One region of the Planococcus kocurii genome, then DNA from elsewhere that is predicted to be linked to it. Evidence: a T-box and tRNA genes for the amino acid it is inferred to sense, from the RefSeq annotation. Region 1 holds a T-box; the other regions hold tRNA genes.
The links. A T-box is a leader RNA that pairs with one kind of tRNA and senses whether it is charged. The one in region 1 lies ahead of argS (arginine--tRNA ligase), so its partner is inferred to be a tRNA-Arg.
Positions count from the first base shown of each region.

Region 1 (7,572 bases):
CAATTCTAGCTGCCGATTGAGATCCATCTACGACGAAGTCAGCGCTTGGCTTTATTGTAGACAGCATCTCCAGATAGCCCCTTCTCCCTTGTGAGGTATAGTGTTTCATCGCTTCCATAATCTCTTCTGTAGAGCTATGTTGGAAGTCCCTAATCGTTCGACGTGCAAATGCGATATCCAAGGGTGTATCGATAAAGACGGAAAAACTGATGAAAGAATGCATGTCAGCATGCCGATAGGAAAACGGAAAATCCAATACAATATAATCGAAAGGTTCCGTCAACAATTTTTCCAAGTCCTTTACAAAAGGAGAAAGATTCCATTCATTATAATCATTTCCACGATTTAGCCAACCTATTACATTTTCAGGGCCCTCTAAATCATACTCATCGAAGTAAAGTGCTTTAGAATTTGGTAATCTTTCATTCAACTTTTTAGTAATTGTTGTTTTTCCGCCACCAGAAATACTGGCAATGGCAATAACAATAGGTTTTTTTGCTTCATCCATACAACCACCTCTTTTTACAGTTATTTCTGATAACTAGAATACGATTCATTTACTATATCCAATTTTTCTATTTTAATCCAGTTACCGCCTGAAATAATAGTATAATGAAAATACTTTATTATTTATTAGTAGAAGCGTACAGATTTTTGATTTACCGATATGGACTTATAAATTGTACATAGTATTACCGCAACGACTACTTTTTCATCACAACCCAATCAGGATGCTTGAGTTTCAAGTAAAGGAGAGAGAAAAATGCAGAACTATAAAATAACTACACAAGATGGAATAGCGAATTACTATGAATACGGGGATGCTAAAAATCCGAGCATTGTTTGCCTTCATGGACTTGCAGGAAATGGGTTGTATAGTTTCGATGAACTTGCCTTTCTTCTTGAAGAAAATTTCCACTTAATTGTAGTGGATAGTCCTGGACATGGAGAGACTTCTTCTTTTTTAAATGAAGATGATTATCTTTTTTCGAATTTAGCAACATGGCTTCATCAAGTGATTGAAAAAATTATTTCCGGATCTTTTTATCTTATGGGGCATTCTTGGGGCGCAGATATGGCGCTGCATTTTACACGCTTTTATCCAGAAAAAATTGAGGGTCTGATCATGCTTGATGGCGGTTTTACTTTCCCGCAAAACCAGCCCGAAATGACATTTGAATATGTCTATAAAGGGTGGAGAAATTACATGGAACAGTCGGTATTTGCAAATGAAGAAGAAATTTCCCAGGAGTACCTGACGTATACAAACCGGTGGGATTCACGCAAAGAGAAATACGCTGCGTCCCTTTTTAAAAAGAGACAGGATGGAAACTTTGAATTGGCAGCATCGACTTTTACCGTTCTCGCTATTATCAAAGCATTTTTTAAAGAGCCTTTTACAGAAGTCTATCCATTTATCAAGATGCCAACACTCTTGCTTTATGCAGAACTTCCTAAGAGCTTGAACGCGGCAAGAGTGACAGGGATTGGTCAGCTGCGAAGCAATGTTGAAAATGTTTCAGTAATAGCTATAGGTGGTTCGTCACATATGATCCAATGGGACGAACCACAACAAATCGCTATAATTATCAGCAAGTGGATCATGGGGGAAGGTTGCGCCATATTTCCACCTTTTACGGTCATTTAGTCTCTGACAACTGATGCTAGGTTACTTTACATTTATCGAAGAAGCTTTTACTCATTTATATGTAAGGTAATGATTAACCGATTCCAAGTAAGCTTCCAATTTTTCTGTTGAATGCGCTTTTGATAGACTGCAATACGCTCTTTATTTGCCGTGAAAAAAGGAGTCGGTCTAACCGTTAAGCTAATTACATCTATGATTCCATGAGGGGCTATTAATACTAGGTTATCGTTTTTGTCTAATTTAATTCCTAGCGCGGTCGCAGTTTCTGGGAACTTTGCTATTGCGTCAATAGCTGAACTATAAGGTGCTACTCTATTTCTACTATGCATCCGTGCCTGATTCTTTACGGACCATGGCACATTAGGAAGTAAACTTACTAAGGTGCTTTCTAGTTGTTTTTCTATTTTTTCATCTAAATTTTCAGCATCATAATAAATTACATCAATATCCCGTAGAGTAGTTCTTTCACCATATCCATGCAAGGTATCCCAGACTTTCGAGCGAATAAAACCCGCACAAATCCAGCTATCAGGAAGATTTAATCCCTTCACCGTTTTAAGTAGTTTCATCATCCATGCGTCTTTTCGTATCAATTCAATAATATCGTTCTCACTTTTAATCACGGACTTCTCTCCCCTTCCACAAGTATTTACTATTAGCCAGAGAAAAAAGATCATCAGGTGGTCGTCTTTACAGTGTAGCTATAATTATATCAAAACTTTCGGAATTATAAGTCTTAAAAAAATCTATATTACGAGTAATCTTAATAAAGAATGGAGGCAACCAGATGATAGATTATCGAATAATACCCACAGAAAATTTTTCTGAAAAAATTGGGGAACTTGTTTCCATGTTGGAACATACGAGAGAAGTTACGCTAAATGAGATTTTTGATTTAAGTCAAAGAGATTTGGATTATTTATCCGATAAAAGAGGGAATTCCATCGGTTCTCTTTTGACCCACATTGCATCTATTGAATTTGTTCATCAAACTATTTCAAGCGAAAATAGAGATCTGACAGAAAGTGAATACATAAAATGGAGAACTTCTTTAGAACTTGGAGATACAGCTAGAGTGGAGATCCAAAAAAATCCTCTTGTTTATTATTTGAACGAATTACATCAAGTTCGACAAGACACTTTAGCATTACTAAAATCTAAGCAGGACAGTTGGTTAGCAGAAGAAAAAATATGGCCTAGTGGCACTCTCTATAATAATTACTATCTTTGGTTCCATGTCATGGAGGATGAGATTAACCATCGCGGACAAATTCGAACAATTAAAAGATTGTTAAAAAGTAAAGATTTTAATTATTAGACTTGATTCCCACAAACAATAAAAATTTCCAAATCAGCTAGATTTACTGTTTAAAAAAAGTTGTATATAAATTTGGACAAATAAGCAATTGAATGCATCATTTTTCTAGCGAATCTTCTATCTTCTTGGTTTTTATGACACATTTTTTGGTATATTATTCCTCAATCATCTAGGAAAATTCACTAAGAAATGCTATAGTCAACAGGATCAGAAATTTCACTAAACGAGCCAGTGCTATACAAGGAGGCGTTTATTATGACAAACAAAATTACCGTTTCCATTAATGAGTACAAGGGGATAGCGCCTAATTAACATTATTTCGCATTCCCCGAAAATCGAAAGGGGAAAATTATGAGTATAGAAAATGTGAAAATCGTCGAATTGACTGCAGAAAATTGGTATGACTGCTGTGAATTAGAGGTAGCAGAAGAACAAGTACAATACATGGAACCAAATGCTGTATCAATTGCTCAATCGAAGTTTGAAACTAGCTTAAAACCTTACGCCATCTATACAGGTGAGAAAACAGTCGGCTTTTTGATGTATAACTCTATTCCGGAGGAACTTGACGGTTATTGGGTATACCGAATAATGGTGGACAAAGCCTTCCAAGGTCAAGGAATTGGGAAAGCTGCAACTAAATTAATGATTGCTGAGATGGCCAAATCACTGCATGCCACAAAAATTGTCGTCGGCTATCATCCAGACAACTTGAATGCCCATAATTTATATGCAAGTTTGGGATTCGAGGACCATGGAGATCGGTTCGGCAAAGAAATGGCTGTTGTAAAACAATTAGTCGATTAACGAATCAAAAAAACGTTTTTTGGATGCATACAAGATGAGACCGTATTGCGCAAATGTCCGAACGATTAATCGAACGTTCCTCGATAAACTTTTTGTGATCTATAGTTATCGTAAAAAGCACTCGCTATTCGAGACATTTATACACCCTGCACACGAAAGCATAAACGCCCAACCAGTTCCCTGGTTGGGCGTTTTCTTTTTGAAAGCAATCCACTAGAATTAAGAAAATAGTTCTTTATCTGCAGAAACCTGACGGTAAAGTGAGAAAACCTCTTCATTTTCCTTCTCCCACGTTAAATCTCTCTGCATTGGAATCGCATAAGCTGCCTCCATGTCACTCACAAGAGTAGCCAACATTCGTTTTTTCCGATTTGTCGGATACGCTCCCTGCTTGATTACTTCATAACGTTTCGTATAGTACTTCAACATCATTCTACATACTCCCTCAAGTAAAAAAATGGCCGTGCTATCCGCTATTTCTTCGTTTAGCCTTTCAGTATACCGGAGTATTTCATATCTTTATATTAAATATACTCATACGAACTCCAGATAGCTACTTCTAAACAGTGAAGCGGGTACATATGATTTGATCCTAGACATAAAGCAAGAGAAAAGCACTTTAACCTCCTCCCTTCCTGATATTCAATCCTAGATAAAACGTTTCTAGCGTTTATTATCAAAATAAGAGTTAGTTCGTGCCCTTCGCTAAATTTCTTCCTTACATTTTTTCAGGTGCTTTGACTCCCAGTAATCGTAACCCTTCCTTTAAGACAATTGTTACTGCTTGAACCAATGCTAATCTCCCTTCTTGCTCAAGATCTTCGTTTAGTATTTTCACGTGGCTATAATAGGTGTTAAATTCTTGTGCCAGTAAAATTAGGTATTTAGCAATTTGTGAAGGTTCAGCATGATCAAAGCTTTTTGCAATAATTTCTGGGAATGCAAGTAATAACTTTACGATCGGCCAACTGTAGTCATCATTTAACCCCACTGGATTGAGATGATAACTATCAATGCCAGACTTGGTTAAAATCGAACGAGCTCTTGCATGCGCATATTGAACGTATGGACCCGTAGCACCTTCAAATTTCAGCATTTCTGAAAGCGAGAATTCTATATTATTTTGACGTTCGTTTTTTAAATCATGAAAAATGATAGCTCCAACTCCGACCATTTTTGCAACCTCGTCCTTGAAAGCCAAAGTCGGACTTTTTTCAGCTATATTTTTCTCTGCCAGTCCAATTGCTTCTTTGATGACTTGTTCCAGCAATACTACTGTGCCTTTTCTAGTGGACATCTTTTTCCCATGCTTCAAGATGAAACCAAAAGGAACATGGATCATGTCATTTGCCCATTCGTATCCCAGTTTTTCCAGCACAAAAAACAATTGTTTAAAATGCAGTGTCTGTTCTTGTCCTACTACATAAAAGGATTTATCAAATTGATAATTTCTTTTTCTGAAAACAGCTGCTGCTAAATCACGGGTGCCATATAGTGTAGCACCATCTGATTTTCTAATTAATAATGGCGACAAGTTATAGTTGCTCAAATCAACAATGTCAGCTCCATTTGACTTCACCAACAATTGTTTTTCCTCAAGCAACTTCACTATTTCATTCATTTTATCGTTATAAAATGCTTCACCATTATAGGAATCAAAATCAATATCTAATAATTTATAAATTTTAGCGAATTCTTGAAGAGACTCGTTTCGGAACCATTCCCATAATTTTCTCGCTTCCTCATCTCCGTCTTCAAGCTTTTTGAACCACAGTCTCGCGCTATTTTCCAAGGCGGGATCTGCCTCAGCTTTCTCATGGAACTTAACATACAGCTTCAACAATTCACTAATGGGTTCATTTTTTACATCTGCTTCTTTCCCCCAAGCTTTATAAGCAGCAATCAATTTACCGAATTGAGTTCCCCAGTCACCTAAGTGATTGATTCGAACTGTTTGAAAGCCACATTTTTCGGATATGTTTGCTAAAGAGTTACCAATAACAGTTGATCTAAGATGACCCATAGAAAAGGGTTTCGCAATATTTGGAGAAGAGAAATCTAAAGTCACAACCTTTGACTGTCCCATATCAGAAGATCCGTATTCAGTGCGCTTATGTAAAACTGTTTTTATCGTTTTTAAACTGACAACAGTTTTGTTATAAAAACAGTTTACATACGGACCTTCCGCCACTACCTTTTCAAAAAAAGGATGGGAAACTTTTTGTGCCAAGTCTTTTGCTATTTCTACTGGAGACTTTTTAAGTAGCTTTGCCAATGTGAAACAGGGGAAAGCTATATCTCCTTGTGTGCTATATTTTGGTTGTTCAATCAATTTCACAACCTCATTAAACTCCAGTATTCCGCTCAAACTTGAAGCAATTTCATCAGCGTAAGTTCTCAATAAATCCATACAATCTCCCCCTTTTTTAGATAAAAATAAAAAAGCCCGTCTCTGTATATGTTATACAGAGACGGACTTTCCCCGCGGTACCACTCTTATTGTCCAACTATTATGGACCGGCTCAACATGATAACGGGATATCCCGACAATACCCTACTAAACTATTCAGGCAGTTTCTTAGAAGTGCGCTTCATCGTAATAGAACCTATCAGGCTTTCACCATCCCTGACTCGCTAGTGGATCTAATTACAACTACTCTCTTCATCATAGAATTTACATATTTTTCAATTAGCATACCCTACTAATTTCCTTAAGTCAAACTCCTTAAAGAACAGACCCTATTTATTATTACTTTCAAATAGCTAACTCAGTAAAAAGGAAGCTTTTTTAGTTGCTTTTGCCTTCTGCAAATTTCCAGATTGTCCTTGACTAGTTTCGACTACTCTGGCTTTGAGATGAGAAGAATAATAGCTTTCTCTTCTCATAGATTAGCTTTTATCATACTGTTTCTTTATATAGACTCGTTAAAACTAATGATTAACCAATACAAAACTTGTAAAAAGATGAATTTCCAGCAAATCATCAGTCAAAATCTATTTCTTGCGATATAATAAAAATATTCAGTTAGTTTCTTCAACGCAACTAGACTATAAACAGATAATAGAATAGATAGATAAAAGGAGGCATTAAATGAAAAGAGTAACTACACTTCTCGCACTGTCGTTCGTTTTTTTGAGCGCCTGTGCAAATGATGTTGAAAAATCAAACTCTATTTCTGCTGTTGAATTAACAGAGAAAGAACGTGCGATATTGACAACTACTTCAGATAAATCATTTGTTTTCGATTTCAGTATTAATAGTGAATACAAAGAGGTATCTGTATGGGTTGAAAAATACCAATCAGGTACATTGATTGAGGAGATAGTTGGTTCTCTATCTGCAGAGGCAGAGGGTAACGGTACTATTATTTTTGCAACCTCCAAACTAGAGAACGATGGTGAAAAACAGACGTTTAATATTGGAATTAGTAGTAACGGTCATACAGGTTCCGTAAGTAATATAGAAATTAATCCAGAAGATTTGGTTGATATGGCAAGTGTTTGGGGACAACTTGAAGGTGAAAAAAAGTCGATTGACGATGAGTTGGTATTAGCTAATATTAGTTATTCAAATGATCAAGTTATAAGTAGTCTATCTACTGATTTTTTTAACGATGTTGAAAATCACATAGATGAACTAGCACAATATGATCTTGTCTACCTTCTTAAAGCTGAATTTAAAAAATAAAGATATAAGCGTCTTTCTCTTGAGAAAATGCTTTAGCTCTTACTAGACAAGTGTACATCCTAGTAAAAATCACTTCGTATACGCTTTAATCCATAAACGCCACAGCTCTAT
Region 1 is NZ_CP013661.2:93,544-101,115, forward strand. Features, by position in the region: gene AUO94_RS00515 (nucleoside/nucleotide kinase family protein) at 1-508, opposite strand, end outside; gene AUO94_RS00520 (alpha/beta fold hydrolase) at 764-1,648, shown strand; gene AUO94_RS00525 (nucleotidyltransferase family protein) at 1,696-2,271, opposite strand; gene AUO94_RS00530 (DinB family protein) at 2,436-2,966, shown strand; gene AUO94_RS00535 (GNAT family N-acetyltransferase) at 3,318-3,773, shown strand; gene AUO94_RS00540 (hypothetical protein) at 3,993-4,205, opposite strand; gene argS (arginine--tRNA ligase) at 4,492-6,183, opposite strand; T-box leader at 6,238-6,451, opposite strand; gene AUO94_RS00550 (hypothetical protein) at 6,865-7,461, shown strand.

Region 2 (7,572 bases), 540 kb from region 1:
TCAACGACAGAACCCGTTTCTCCGTTTTCACGTTGTTCAAGTGTTTCGCCAACACATAGAATCGGCACTAACCCATGAGTAAAAGCAGCTTTTACTTTTTGGTTGGCTGACTCGTCTGTTTCATTGAAATACTGGCGACGTTCTGAATGTCCAATAATGACATACTTAACGCCAATATCCGTTAGTTGGACAGGGCTAATTTCGCCTGTATAGGCACCTTCGTCTTGCTCTGACATTGTTTGTGCTCCGATTTGAAGCGGACTATTTTCTGCAGACACAACTAGTTGTGCCAAGAATAATGCTGGTGCGCAAATAACAGCGTCTACTTTATCAGATGCTGGCACTAAGCCATTCACTTTTTCAACAAATTGTTTTGCCTCTGTAGCGGTTTTGTACATTTTCCAGTTTCCTGCAATAATTGGTTTTCTCACAAGAGCACTCCCTTTCAGTTTAGCTATCTTATTTATTTGTTTGTTAACGCGCTGACACCTGGTAAATCTTTCCCTTCCATAAACTCTAGTGAAGCGCCTCCGCCTGTAGAGATATGATCCATTTGTTCAGCCACATGGAATTTTTCAACAGCTGCTGCTGAATCTCCACCACCGATTACGGTGTAACCTGAAGTTTCTGCCATTGCTTGTGCGACAGATTTCGTGCCATTTTCAAATGCAGGCATTTCAAAAACACCCATCGGTCCATTCCAAATAATCAACTTCGAATTTTTAATAACATCCGCATATAACGCTACCGTTTCAGGACCAATGTCTAAGCCCATCCAGTCAGCTGGGATTTCCGTGATTTTCACACTTTTGGTTTCGGCATCTTTTGAAAATTCGTTAGCTACAGTTGCATCTACTGGCAAATAAAATTTAACGCCTTTTTGTTTTGCTTTTTCAATAAATGAGTTAGCCAAATCTAATTTATCTTCTTCAACAAGAGAGTTTCCGATCTCGTAACCTTGCGCTTTGATAAACGTATACGACAACCCTCCGCCAATAATTAAATTATCTACCTTATCTAACAAATGATCAATGACGCCGATTTTGTCTTTTACTTTCGCGCCGCCGATTATTGCCGTGAACGGACGTTCTGGCTCAGACAAAGCTTTGCCTAAAACCTCTAACTCTTTTTCTAACAGTAAGCCTGATACCGCCGGTAAATGACTCGCAATGCCTGCTGTTGAAGCATGAGCACGATGAGCTGCTCCAAATGCATCGTTAACGAAAACGTCTGCTAGCGAAGCAAATGCTTGTGCAAGTTTGTCGTCATTTTTTTCTTCACCTTCATGGAAGCGGACGTTCTCAAGTAAGATGATGTCGCCTTCTTGCATCGTTGAAATGTCCTGTTCTACTTTTTCGCCGATTGATTCGTCCAGGCTTTTCACTTCTTTATGTAACAATTCGCCTAAACGAAAGCCTGTTGCAGCCAGTCGCATTTCTTCATTGACTTGGCCTTTCGGACGACCTAAATGGCTAGCCAAAATTACTTTAGCGCCTTGGTTGACTAAATATTCGATCGTCGGTACAGCTGCACGGATTCTCGTATCATCCGTCACTTTACCATCTGACATCGGTACGTTAAAATCGACACGGCAAAATACCCGTTTTCCTTTCAAATCCAAATCTTTCATGGTCATTTTCTGCTGCATGAAAATACCTCCTATTTGTATTCAAAAAAATAAGGAGCGGGGTAAGTTCCCCGCCCCTTTTACCCTCTTTTATTATAGAGGTTCATTGGTAATTAAGCTATGATTTCGGGATTATAAGCCCGTTTTGTACATGTGAAGCGCAAGGTCGATACAACGGCCTGAGTAACCAGATTCGTTATCGTACCATGAAAGAACTTTAACCATGTTATCGCCAACCATCATCGTTGAAAGACCATCGATTGTAGCTGATGCTGTGTTGCCGTTATAGTCTCTAGATACTAGCGGCAATTCGCTGTAGTCCATGAATCCTTTTAATTCGTTTTCTGCTGCATCTTTTAATGCTTTGTTCACTTCTTCGACAGTTACGTCTTTTTCAAGATGAGCAACTAAATCGATAAGTGAAACGTTTGGTGTTGGAACGCGGATCGCCATTCCATCAATTTTGCCTTCTAATTCAGGCAATACTTTTGCAACTGCTAAAGCTGCACCAGTAGTTGTCGGAATCATTGATTCTGCAGCTGCACGCGCACGACGGAAGTCACTGTGCGGAGAGTCTAAAAGAATTTGGTCATTTGTGTAAGAGTGGATCGTTGTCATCATTGCATGTTTGATACCGAAACGCTCGTTCAATACTTTCGCCATTCCTGCAAGACCGTTTGTTGTACATGAAGCATTTGAAATCACATGATGCTCTTTCGGATCATATGTTTCGTGGTTAACACCCATAACAAGTGTCTTCATGCCGTTTTTGCCTGGTGCTGAAACGATTACTTTTTTAGCGCCGGCTTCGATGTGTTTAGAAGCAGAAGCAGCATCCGTGAAGAATCCAGTAGATTCAACAACGATGTCTATGCCATGCTCTCCCCAAGGAAGGTTAGCTGGATCTTTTTCAGAGAATACGCGGATTGTTTTGCCGTTAACAACAATGTTGTCGCCATCAACTGAAACTTCAGCGTCTAAAATACCATGAACAGAATCGTATTTCAAAAGATGTGCCAACATTTTTGCGTCTGTCAAATCGTTTACTGCTACCACTTCTACTTCGTCATTTGTTAAAGCTTCACGAAATACAATGCGTCCTATACGTCCAAATCCGTTAATTGCTAATTTTAAAGTCATTTAGTATTCCTCCAATTTTTTAGTCAATTCCATAATTTTTCGTGCAGCACCTTCGTCTGTGATCAACACTGTCGGACTCGCTGCGTTTTTAGCGTACGATAAAATCGCTCTTGCTTTAGATTCACCACCGGCAACTGCCAAAACAGTTGTCGCTTTTTGCACCTGCTCTAATTGAATGCCCGCCGTTCGAATGCGATAAACAATTTTTCCGTCTTTATCGAAATAATAGCCGAAAGCCTCACTAATCGCTCCGCCTGAATGAATCTTTTCAACTTCTTCAGTAGAAGAGTGCCGACGAACCGCCATCTCTCCTGCATTGCCAATCCCGTGGACGACAACATCTGTTTGATCGTACAAATCCATCATTTCTTTAATCACTGGTTCTTTCATCATCATGGCAAATGCTTCTGCACTCAAATGATCAGGCAAGTATAGCGTCTTAAATGAACCACCTGTTTTTTCGGCAAATGCAGCTGCAATCGTATTTGCTTGGTGCAAAACATCTTCTCCCAGTCCACCGCGTGCAGCGATAAATTGCAGCGCTTTGTCCGGCTTTACGTTCGTTAGTTCTTTCGAGATAGCCGCCATTGTGCTACCGCCAGTAACAGCGATTTTCTTATAGCGAGCAAACAACGTTTCCAAAAAACGAGCAGCCTCTTTACCAATATGGGACTTCACTGCTGGAATTTCATCGCTATCTTGCGGTAAGATCACAACTTTCGTAATTCCTAGAATTTCCTGTAGCTGTATTTCCATATCTGTCAGTCCAGACATTTCACGCACAAAAACTTTTAGCTTCTCTAGCACTTCCAATCCTTGCGAAGTAACTGTCATGCCCGCTGTTTTCATTTCAATCAATTGCTGATTGCGTAGTAAATCCGTGTCTTTTCTAATTTCTCGCTCTGTCAAACCGGCAACTTCACTCAAAGTTCGCCTACCGATTGGCTGTTCCAAGTTGATAATCTGTAAAATTTGATAACGTTTTTTCAGGAGTTCGGACATTTCCGGCATCAACTTTTGCTGAGCGACAGATAATGCATCCATAGGTTCACTCCATTCTATCTGGACGTTTTTTGTCCCACTAATTAATTGTGCGTCCCACTAAATTCATTCTACCTAATCTTTCTTTTAATTGCAAATAAAAAGAAGCGTTAAGTTTCTAACGCTTCTAGTAATTCAACATAACCAATATTGCCATACACCAATACGCGATTGTTTTTTTCTAATACAGGAATCATCATCATGTATTTTTCGTGTAAGGCTTCATCACTTTCGATATCTACTTCTGTGTAAGGCAATGGTACCTCCTCGTTGACTAGTGCAATCATCAATTTGGCTTCATCGCAAAGAGGGCAATTAGAACGCGTGTATAAAGTGTACATCTGTCTCCTTCTTTCTAAATAAAAGTATGAAGTTACTGGTGAAGCTTTCTCCAAACCGATATCTGTTAGACAATCAATAACACGTTACTATTGATCAACAGAGCTTTCCATTGTTTCTACTAAGTTAGGTAGTAAATCAAGTGTACACTGTTACTAAATTTCAATTTGTGCTTAAAACTCGTTACTCTCTTCTTTAAGGTGCATGAAGCCATTATATTGGTACGAGAATCGCTGCTTCACTACCAATAGATACGATGACAATAAGAATCAGTAATTTGCTCACCTGTTGCTTTTCTCTACTAGTATAAGCTATTAGTCATTTCCCTTTCTACCGGCTCTTTTAAACTTCCCTTTTCTCTTTGGTTTTTTGAAATCAAAAAATACAGCCAAAAGTAAAAAACACCCCTTTACCAATTAAGGCAAAGGGGCATTTCTCAACTTTAGAACAATAGATTTTAGTTGAATAGGCTTTTTCCGGATTCAACGAGTTGTTGTGCTTTTCTTATGCCCTCGGAAGGAATCGAACCTCCATCTCAAGAACCGGAATCTTACGTGTGATCCATTACACTACGAGGGCGTTTTCGCTATTAGCGACTTTTCTATTATACAAAAATATTTTAACATAATCAAGTCCGTTTTTTTGATTCGTTAGATTTGACCTTCATTGACCATGATGTGTATGATAATAGTACAGCTGAGAGAACTTTCAGCATTGTTTGTAAAACACTTAATCGAGGAGGAACTATTCTATGAACTTAATTCCTACAGTAATCGAACAAACTAGCCGAGGCGAACGTGCTTACGATATTTACTCACGTTTGTTAAAAGACCGCGTCATTATGCTAGGTAGTGCAATTGATGATAACGTTGCAAACTCTATTGTGGCGCAACTTCTATTCCTTGAAGCAGAAGATCCAGATAAGGATATTTCAATCTACATTAACAGCCCAGGTGGTAGTATCACAGCTGGTATGGCGATTTATGATACGATGCAGTTTATCCGTCCAGACGTTCAAACAATCTGTATCGGTATGGCTGCTTCAATGGGTGCTTTCCTACTTGCAGCAGGAACAAAAGGCAAACGCCTTGCACTTCCAAATGCTGAAGTAATGATTCACCAACCGCTTGGTGGTGCCCAAGGACAAGCGACTGAAATCGAAATTGCAGCAAAACGCATTCTTCACCTTCGCGAAAAATTAAACCAGATTCTTTCTGAGCGTACAGGTCAGCCAATCGAAGTTATCGCTAAAGATACAGATCGCGATAACTTCATGACAGCAGAACGCGCACTTGAATACGGCTTAATCGACCAAGTGATTACACGTAGCAAATTGCCTGAAAACCACAAAAAAGAAAACTAAATCAAGCAAAAAACTCACAGTCATCTTTGACTGTGAGTTTTTTTATACGTTTCGTTTGTGGAAGTTACTTGAAATAATAGATTGCTGCTTTTTTACGCTTCTTTTTCAATAATCTCCGATAAAGACTGAACCGCTTTTTCTTCATCCAAGCCTTCTGCAGAAATGGTGACTTCTGTTCCTTTACTAATTGCCAAGCTCATAATTCCCATAATACTTTTGGCGTTTACTTTCTTATTGTCTTTTTCCAAATAAACATCTGCGCTGTATCGATTTGCTTCTTGAACAAATAACGCTGCTTGTCTTGCTTGAAGACCTGATTTTAATCGTACTTTTACTTGTTTTTCAACCATACGGATCCTCCTCCAAAACTCAACTCTCTTCTATATAAACGAACAGCCTAGCTAGCGGCCGATCATTTCTCCATTTCTCAGGGATGCTGCAATCTCATCAATTTTTCGCAGACGATGGTTTACCCCCGACTTGCTGACGGTTCCGCCCGATACCATTTCCCCTAGCTCTTTTAACGTCACATCTTGACACTCTACCCGGAGTCTGGCGATTTCACGTAGTCTTTCAGGCAATTGGTCAATGCCAATTGTTTGGTCGATAAATCGAATATTTTCTACTTGCCGCAATGCCGCATCGATGGTTTTGTTTAAGTTAGCGGTTTCACAATTTACTAACCGATTAACGCTATTACGCATATCTCGAATAATTCGAACATCCTCAAATTTCAATAAAGCAGAATGTGCGCCTGTAATGCTTAGAAAATCAGAAATTTTTTCTGCTTCTTTCAGGTAAGTCACAAATCCTTTTTTACGTTCAATCGTTTTGCTATTCAAACGAAATTCGTTCATTAATTCAACTAACGAGTCTGCATGGTCTTTGTAGAGCGAGTAAATTTCGAGATGGTAAGATGACGTTTCAGGATTATTGACAGATCCTCCAGCTAAAAAGGCACCTCGGATATACGAACGTTTGCAACAGTTCTTTTCAATCAGCGACTTGACAATCTGGTGCTGGAATTGAAATCCTTCAGTCAAAATTTCGAGATCTTCGAGAATATGCTTAGCGCCTTCTCGGATTCTACAAATGTAAATATTATTCTTTTTTAAGCGCATCTTTTTTCTAACCAGCAATTCGACGGGATAAGTTTTGTAAAAACGTTTTAATAACGTGTAAATACGGCGGGCGATCGCCGCATTCTCAGTTTGAATATCCAGGCTCAATTGCCGATTGGAAAACGATAGAGTGCCATTCATCCGGATCATTGCGGAAAGCTCTGCTTTGCCGCAGCAATCATCTATCTCTATTTGTGTCATTTCTTTTTTTGTTTCGGATGCAAAAGACAAAATTCGTTCCTCCTTTCAAAGCGTCAAAAATACAACTGCTTCGAATCTTCACTAGCACGGCCATCAGCATATTCGAATAACCATTCTGCAACTTTCGTCGGCTCGTGACGTACAGTTTCTCCAGAGATATTAGCAATGTCTTTTCTGTAGACTTCGAGACCCATTTTTTTCAGGCGCTCTTCGTCATACTCAACAGGCCATGCTTTCTCTTTTTCGTAACGTTCTGCAATGTTAGACGGCATTTGGACTTTATCAATTAGAATAGCATCTAGAAATTTTTCTCCGACATGATTGTAAAGTGCTTGAACATGGTCAGAGGCTGTATATTGATAAGTCTCCCCTGCTTGTGTCATTAAATTACAGATGTATATTTTCTTTGCCTTAGCAGCTATGACTGCTTTTTTAATATCTTTCACTAACAAGTTCGGCAAAATACTGGTGTATAAAGAACCTGGACCCACAACAATTACGTCTGCATTTTTAATTGCTGCAATTGTTGCAGGCAAGGCTTTAACATCATGTGGTTCAATAAACACACTTTTAATTGGCTGTAAATAGGCAGGAATTTTGGATTCCCCTTTTATAATCGTCCCATCTTCTAGCTCTGCGCTAAGCGTAACAATTTGGTTGGCGGCAGGTAAAACCGTGCCATTGACACTTAATACACGACTCATTTCGCGGACTGCATGGGAAAAGTCGCCTGTAATATC
Region 2 is NZ_CP013661.2:634,893-642,464, forward strand. Features, by position in the region: gene tpiA (triose-phosphate isomerase) at 1-431, opposite strand, end outside; gene AUO94_RS03275 (phosphoglycerate kinase) at 464-1,648, opposite strand; gene gap (type I glyceraldehyde-3-phosphate dehydrogenase) at 1,760-2,767, opposite strand; gene AUO94_RS17500 (sugar-binding transcriptional regulator) at 2,768-3,811, opposite strand; gene AUO94_RS03290 (glutaredoxin family protein) at 3,919-4,149, opposite strand; tRNA gene AUO94_RS03295 (tRNA-Arg) at 4,655-4,726, opposite strand; gene clpP (ATP-dependent Clp endopeptidase proteolytic subunit ClpP) at 4,899-5,510, shown strand; gene AUO94_RS03305 (HPr family phosphocarrier protein) at 5,603-5,860, opposite strand; gene whiA (DNA-binding protein WhiA) at 5,912-6,862, opposite strand; gene AUO94_RS03315 (gluconeogenesis factor YvcK family protein) at 6,886-7,572, opposite strand, start outside.
Region 2: it has a tRNA-Arg gene. The T-box ahead of argS (arginine--tRNA ligase) is inferred to sense a tRNA for this amino acid. The anticodon was not compared.

Region 3 (7,572 bases), 280 kb from region 1:
AAGTAGATTTTGACTAGAGTGAGTGGTAGTAAAAAACGCTCCAGGCTGAACCCGTTAACAGGCTCATACAAGAGCGATGATCCTCGTGCTATTCAGTGCGTGGAAAAAATGTTCAAGTCATCAAATTATTTAGTGGAGGTTACTTATGACAGCGAATTACATTGGAAATTTGGAGGAGTGGAAGCAGGAATTTATCTTTTCTGCTCCGGTTCAAGTTCGTTTTTCTGAAACTGATATGTTTGGGCATGTTAATAACACCGTGCCGATTGCTTATTTTGAATTTGCCCGAATCGAATTTATGAAAGAAATGGGATTGATGCAGCGCTGGTTAAAAACGGGCAACGAGTTGTTTCCCGTCGTAGCAGATATGCAAGTAGATTTTGTCCAACAAGTATTCTTTGATGAAAAGTTAAAAGTTTACGTCAAAATAGCGCGCATCGGAACTTCTTCTGTCGACGTTCATTACTGGACTGTCAACGAAAAAGAGGAAACTTGTTTTACGGGAAGAGGAGCCATTGTCCAAATATCGAAACACACGGGAAAAGGTCACCCTTGGTCAGACCAAGAGATTGAAATGCTTCAGAGCAAGCAATTGATCAGTGCAAAAAAATAAGGAGCTCTTGCTATATCAATAAAAAACCGTCACTATAGAAATAAGATAGGTTTTTCAAGGAGTGGGATTGATTAATGAATGAAGACAAGCAAAGCGTCAATCATGAATTGGAGCGCATCGCGTTCATGGAAAAAGAGCTACGTTATATTTCGGGGATTATTAAGCAAAAAGGTCGGGAGATTTTAAATTCCTATACGATCACCCCTCCTCAATTTGTCGCATTGCAGTGGCTATTTGAGCATGGGGATATGACCATTGGAGATTTATCGAATAAGATGTATTTAGCGTTCAGCACGACGACGGATTTAGTTGACCGTATGGAGAAAAATGAACTGGTTGTCCGTATTCGCGAAGAACAGGATCGTCGCGTTGTTCGTATAAAATTGTTAAAAGAAGGCGAACGCGTCATTGAAGAAGTGATTCAAAAACGCCAGGAATACTTGAAAACCGTATTAGAGAATTTTACTCAAGACGAGGCTGTGAAATTTGCGGCGTTACTTGAAAAATTGCATACCAACATGAAATAGGATAGAGGCGATGAGTGTGAATGCGCCAATCGGAGTAATCGATTCAGGAGTCGGTGGACTTACCGTCGCAAAAGAGATAATGAAACTTTTGCCGAATGAGCAAATTTATTATATTGGGGATAATGCGCGATGCCCTTATGGTCCGCGTCCGCTGTCGGAAGTACGGACGTATACGTGGCAAATGGCCGATGCGCTGATGAAGAAAAATATTAAAATGTTAGTTATCGCCTGCAATACGGCAACTGCAGCAGCGCTGTACTCTTTGCAGAAGAATTTGCCAATTCCTGTAATTGGTGTTATTTTTCCAGGGGCTCGTGCTGCCATTAAATCTTCAACAACTAAAAAAATTGCCGTTTTAGGCACGTTAGGAACAGTGCAAAGCGGAGCTTATGAAAAAGCAATTTTATCATTAGTTTCTTCTGCACACGTCGTACAACTTGCTTGTCCACGTTTTGTTCCTTTAGTAGAAAGTGATGAATACGAAGGTGAGTTTGCTCATCGAATTGTTCAAGATACATTAGCATCTATTGCCTATGAAGAGTTTGATACGGCAATTTTAGGATGTACGCATTATCCACTGTTACAAGGTTTTATTGAGGAAGTTCTTGGAGATACGGTGAACGTTTTGTCGTCAGCAGAAGAAACGGCCAAAGACGTCGAGCGATACTTGAGCTATAAACAGCAGTTTGCAAATTGGAACAAGCCGCCGGTGCATCGCTTTTATACATCGGGATCTACTCAGATTTTTGGCTCCATTATTCATAAATGGTTAGGCATTGAAAGACCCATGATCTATTCGATTCGATTTCCCAAAACCTGATAGCAGATGCTGTCAGGTTTTTGTCGTTATCAGCGAAATATGGTAAGCTATTTGAGCATATACAAGGAGGATTTTTATGACACGCATAGATAATAGACAAACTAACGAGTTGCGTCCTGTTTCAGTGGACGTAGACTATTTGATTCACCCAGAAGGTTCGGTATTAATCACGGTGGGACAGACGAAAGTAATCTGTACAGCGACGATTGAAGACAAAGTTCCAGGATTCTTGAGAGGTCAAGGCAAGGGCTGGATAACAGCAGAATATTCCATGTTGCCACGTGCAACGAACAGCCGAAACCGTCGTGAGGCTTCAGCTGGGAAAATTGGTGGACGGACAATGGAAATTCAGCGACTGATTGGTCGTGCATTGCGAGCTGTTGTGGATCTTGAGAAGCTAGGTGAGCGTACATTGTGGATCGATTGCGACGTAATCCAAGCAGATGGTGGAACGCGTACAGCATCGATTACAGGGGCATTTATCGCTATGACGATGGCTATTAGTAAGCTAGAGCTTCCGGCATTTCCAGTAACGGACTTTCTTGCTGCAACAAGTGTCGGCGTTACAGCTGAAAACGGATCCATTCTTGACTTGAATTACGTTGAGGATTCTAGCGCTGAAGTTGATATGAACCTAGTTATGACAGGGGCAGGTCATTTCGTGGAATTGCAAGGAACGGGAGAGGAGTCTACGTTTACACGTGCTCAACTCAACGAATTGCTGGACCTTGGAGAAGCAGGAATCCATCAATTGATTGCGATGCAGCGTAGCGCGCTAGGCGATATTGCTGCTCGTATTGGAGAAAAGGTCGTTGTGGAACAATGAAAAAAATTGTAATTGCAACTCAAAACAAAGGCAAAGCTAAAGATTTTGAAGCGTTGCTTGCCCCTCTTGGGTATAAAGTGTTGACTCTACTAGACGTAGCACAAGACCTGGATGTAGAAGAAACGGGTGTCACTTTTGAAGAAAACGCCATCTTAAAAGCAGAAGCCGTTTCGAAAGTATTAGGTATTCCTGTTATTTCCGATGATAGCGGATTAGAAATTGATGCATTGAACGGTGAACCAGGTGTCTATTCAGCACGCTATGCGGGTGCTGCTAAGAGCGATAGCGCAAATATTGATAAAGTGCTTGAGAAAATGTCTGGCGTGCCTGAAAACGGACGTACAGCACGTTTTCGTTGTGTCCTAGCGGTAGCAGCGCCTAACGAGAAGACTGAAACATTTTCGGGCTCTTGTGAAGGAATTATTCTTAGTACGCCTCAAGGCAATAATGGTTTTGGCTACGATCCCATTTTTTACGTTCCTGCACAAAGCAAAGCGATGGCTGAATTGTTGCCTCACGAAAAGGCTGCAATTTCCCATCGCGGCAATGCCTTGCGCGAGTTACAACAGCGCATGCCTAAGTGGTTAAATGAAGAAAAACAAAGCTGAATTCATTTATTTTAATGTTTTTTTAAAATAGCATTGACTTTTCTTCAAATCATTTCTATAATTAAAATTGTCTTTCAATAGAAAAGCAAAGCCGCAAGCGAAATCTTGTGCCACCGTCTAGTCTCTAAGAAAGCTTTCGTCTCAGTAGCTCAGCTGGATAGAGCAACGCCCTTCTAAGGCGTCGGTCGGGGGTTCGAATCCCTCCTGGGACATTATAGGAATGTACATAATTCGAACAAAACCTCCACATCGTTTATTAAACGGTGTGGAGGTTTTGTGTGTAGAAAAAGTATTAAGGACGCTCAACATGTCTGTTTGTAGGTCTATTTCCGACTCGAATAAATCTAATTTACAGAAAAAAAGTGAGAAATTAAGAATATGATACAATTGTATTCAACTATTTATCAATAATAAGGAGTGGCGAAAGTTTATGGAAACCAAAAGGCGTATTCGCCCCGAATTGGAAGGTTTGCGTACAATTGCGGCGATACTAGTAGCCATTTATCATATATGGTTTAATCGAGTTTCAGGTGGCGTAGATGTCTTTTTTGTTGTATCGGGATTTTTGATCACAACATCTTTATTGTCTATGTACCGGAAAAATGGCAAAGTATTGTACTTTTCTTATATTGTCAAACTGATGAAACGATTGTTGCCTACAGCTTGGCTAATTAGCATTACAACTTTAATTGCGGGTCTATACATATTGCCAGTGTTTACAAAGCAGCAAACACTTAACGAATTTTTAGCTTCGGCGTTTTATTTTCAGAATTGGCGGCTTGCCATCGATTCTGTAGATTATTTGGCTCAGAACAACAGTGCTTCTCCGTTTCAGCATTTTTGGGCGTTGAGCATTCAATTTCAGTTTTACTTAGTTTGGTTATTGCTGTTTTTTGTGGCGATTACTTTATTAAGACTTTTCTCAAGCAATCACATTAAACGTATGCTGATCATCGTGATTTCGGTAGTTGCGATCGCATCTTTCGGCTATTCTGTTTACTTAACGATTGTCAATCAGCCAGTTGCTTATTACCATACCTTCACACGTGTATGGGAATTTGGAGTGGGTGGAATCCTTGCGTTAACCATTCATAAAATAGTGATTTCCTCACGTCTTTCCTGGGTTTTAGGGTGGATGGGGTTAATCGGATTGATTAGCTGCGGTATCGTCTTGCAAGTATCCCAGCTGTTCCCAGGTTACGCTGCATTATGGCCAGTGTTATCCGCTGTCCTGATTATCGTTGCTGGGAATTATTCGACCCATTTCAGTGCTTTCCAATTGCTCAGCTGGAAGCCTTTAGTGAAATTCGGAAGTATTTCGTACGCGTTTTATTTGTGGCATTGGCCGCTCCTGATTTTCTATTATGCTTTGTTCGAGGTCGAAACCGTGTCACTTATAGGTGGATTGCTCATCATGACCGTCGCCGCGATTTTTGCTTATGTGACAATTTACGGCTTCGAAGTACCTGTTCGAAACATCCAACTGTCCCTTTGGAAAACAGCAAGTATCATTTTTGTTTTCTCAGGAGCTATATGGCTTTCAACATTTATCTACCAAGAAAGCTCTTTGGCATTACCTGTCGCTGACTCAGAAACATTAAGTGAGAGAATCAACGATCATCCAGGAGCAGCCGTTTATTTGGAGGATGGTCGCTTAACACCTCTAGCTGAATTTGATGAGCCGTTCATTCCGAGACTTGAAGTTGCAGAACAAGACCGGTCGGTTATTTACGAAGAGCGTTGCATGGTAGGGAAAGTCACTACCGCAGCAAAGGTTTGTGAATATGGGGAGCTCATAGATTACGATTACACCATCGCTTTGGTCGGTGGATCCCATTCAGCCCACTGGCAACCAATGCTTGAAGAGTTGGCTAAAACGCATAACTTGAAAATTGTCACTTATCTCAAGAGCAGTTGTCGGTTTACAGAAGAGGACGTGCCCGGTTCTCCAGAATGTGCCGAGTGGTTCACAAACGTGAAAACAAAAATTGCGAAAGATACACCCGACCTTATTTTCACTGTGGGAAATGTAGGCAGCCAACAAGAGGAGTTTGACGAAGTTTCAGACGGCTTTATCGAAGCTTGGAAGTATTTTGAGAAACAAGACATTCCTTTATTTTTGGTGCGCGACACTCCTTGGTATAAACAACATGTTTTAACCTGCCTCAGTCAGAACGCAGATGAACCAGAACAGTGTAAAGCAAAACAAGAAGAAATTGTTAGAGACGTCAACCCGATAACTCAAGCTGATTATATGCCGGAAACTGCTACAACCATTGATTTGACGGATTATTTCTGCGACGGTGAGTATTGTCATTACGTCGTCGGAAATGTTATTACTCATTTTGATGCCAATCACTTAACGGCTACGTTTTCTCGAAGTTTTGCGCCTGTGTTTGAAAAACCAATTCTCGAAGCGTTAGAAAAGTAATGTAGAAACGTTCATAAGCTACTAGCCTGTAAGAGGCTGGTAGCTTATTTTTCTTTGGTTGAAAAACTACTGTACGAGCAGGCAGCGGAAACAAATAGTTAGCGAACAGAAGACCAAGCTGAGAGAGAGGATGGAAAGGATTTGTTTGCTTTTCTATTGTTCCTACTAGTTCCTACATGACGATTAATGAAACCAAACAGTAGTTAATGCGTAGTAATGCTAAGGAGGTGTTTCTGTGCCGACGTGTAAACACTGCAAAAACCAATGGACTTGGAAGCAATCAATGAAGGCATCATGGAAAATGAGTAGCTCGATGCGTTGCCCGTACTGTCTAAGTGACCAATACGCCACTGCAAAATCAAGGCGACGTACGATGATACTAAATTGGGTGGTTTTATTGCCTTTGCCATTGTCTACACTTATGGATCTTTCGTTAACTTCTTCACTTCTTATGATGGTCGGATTGTTCGCTAGTGCTTTACTACTGATTCCCAAGTTGCTAGAGTTGAGCAATGAACATGAAGTTTTTTGGTGAAGTTAGATTGCCCGAGCAATGCTGAGGTTTTTATTTTCTGCGTAAAGGGAATATGATATGATGATGAAACACAAAAGAGGTGGTACTGTGCGAAAGAAATACCGGGAATTGAAACGCAAAGGAAATGTCATTGTTTTTCCGACAACCGTCAATCGGTTATTGTCAGAGGGTATGACGTTCCTAAAAGAAGAACAATACGAAGATGCTCGAGATAGCCTCTACCAGGTGCTGTCTTATGAACCTGATCATGCAGCCGCTTTAGGTGGTTATGCATATTGTCTCTATGAACTTGGAGAGTTTGTAGAAGCTTTAGAAGTGTGTAGAGAACTGTTGCAAATCGGTCCGATCCATTACTTGGAGACGATGGAGCTATACATAAGCATTTTAATGCAAGTCCGTGAATTTGAAGAAGCAGAAAAAATGATTGAAGTCTTAATAGAAGAAAAAGTTTTACCTGAAGAGCGACTTGAGCAGTTTCACCAATTGCGTGAATTGAATGAGCGGATTGCTGCGAATGTAGCGACTGAGAAAGTAGATGCATCGCTTTATGCCATTGAAAACTTTTTGGTGTTGCATCCTTCTGAGCAAGAACAGTTGATTTTAGCTTTGCCGACCACGTCCTACCAGGCGTTAAAGAAAAAATTGCTAGCGATCATCGAGCACCCGGAAGCCGATTTATTGACGAAGACATACATATTATTTATGCTATTTCAAGAAAAAATTGAAGCACAAGTAAAAGTTCAAAAATTCCATTACACAGGCGTATTTAAAACCGAGAGTTTGCCCGATCCATTGAATAACAAGCGTATTAGGCAAATGACGAATCTCTTAGAAGATTCTTTGGCAAAAAATCCGACGCGACTTGAATTGGTTAAAGAATTATTCGAACGTCATATCTATCTCTTGTATCCATTCGTTTGGGATGATTTTAAGGTGGAAGAAGTTGTACAGGCGTATATGGATTATACAGAAGGTTTGTTCAATGGAAAGACGTCATTTAATGAAGATGAAAAGCTACTGGAACTGATTCAGCAAGCTGAACTGTGGTTTGAGATGCGTAATGGGTAGAAATAGTTGAACCTGACAGCATGTGTGCTATAATATGTAGGTTGTCAAAATTCGTATAAAACGTAAAATGACTTTTTAGAAAATGTTTGGAGGGCTTATAATATGTCAGCAAAATGGGAAAAACAAGAAGGTAACACAGGAGTA
Region 3 is NZ_CP013661.2:375,988-383,559, reverse strand. Features, by position in the region: gene AUO94_RS01935 (acyl-CoA thioesterase) at 146-613, shown strand; gene AUO94_RS01930 (MarR family winged helix-turn-helix transcriptional regulator) at 688-1,140, shown strand; gene racE (glutamate racemase) at 1,157-1,960, shown strand; gene rph (ribonuclease PH) at 2,037-2,786, shown strand; gene AUO94_RS01915 (XTP/dITP diphosphatase) at 2,783-3,394, shown strand; tRNA gene AUO94_RS01910 (tRNA-Arg) at 3,533-3,606, shown strand; gene AUO94_RS01905 (acyltransferase family protein) at 3,825-5,825, shown strand; gene AUO94_RS01900 (TIGR04104 family putative zinc finger protein) at 6,061-6,360, shown strand; gene AUO94_RS01895 (tetratricopeptide repeat protein) at 6,418-7,428, shown strand; gene tig (trigger factor) at 7,531-7,572, shown strand, end outside.
Region 3: it has a tRNA-Arg gene. The T-box ahead of argS (arginine--tRNA ligase) is inferred to sense a tRNA for this amino acid. The anticodon was not compared.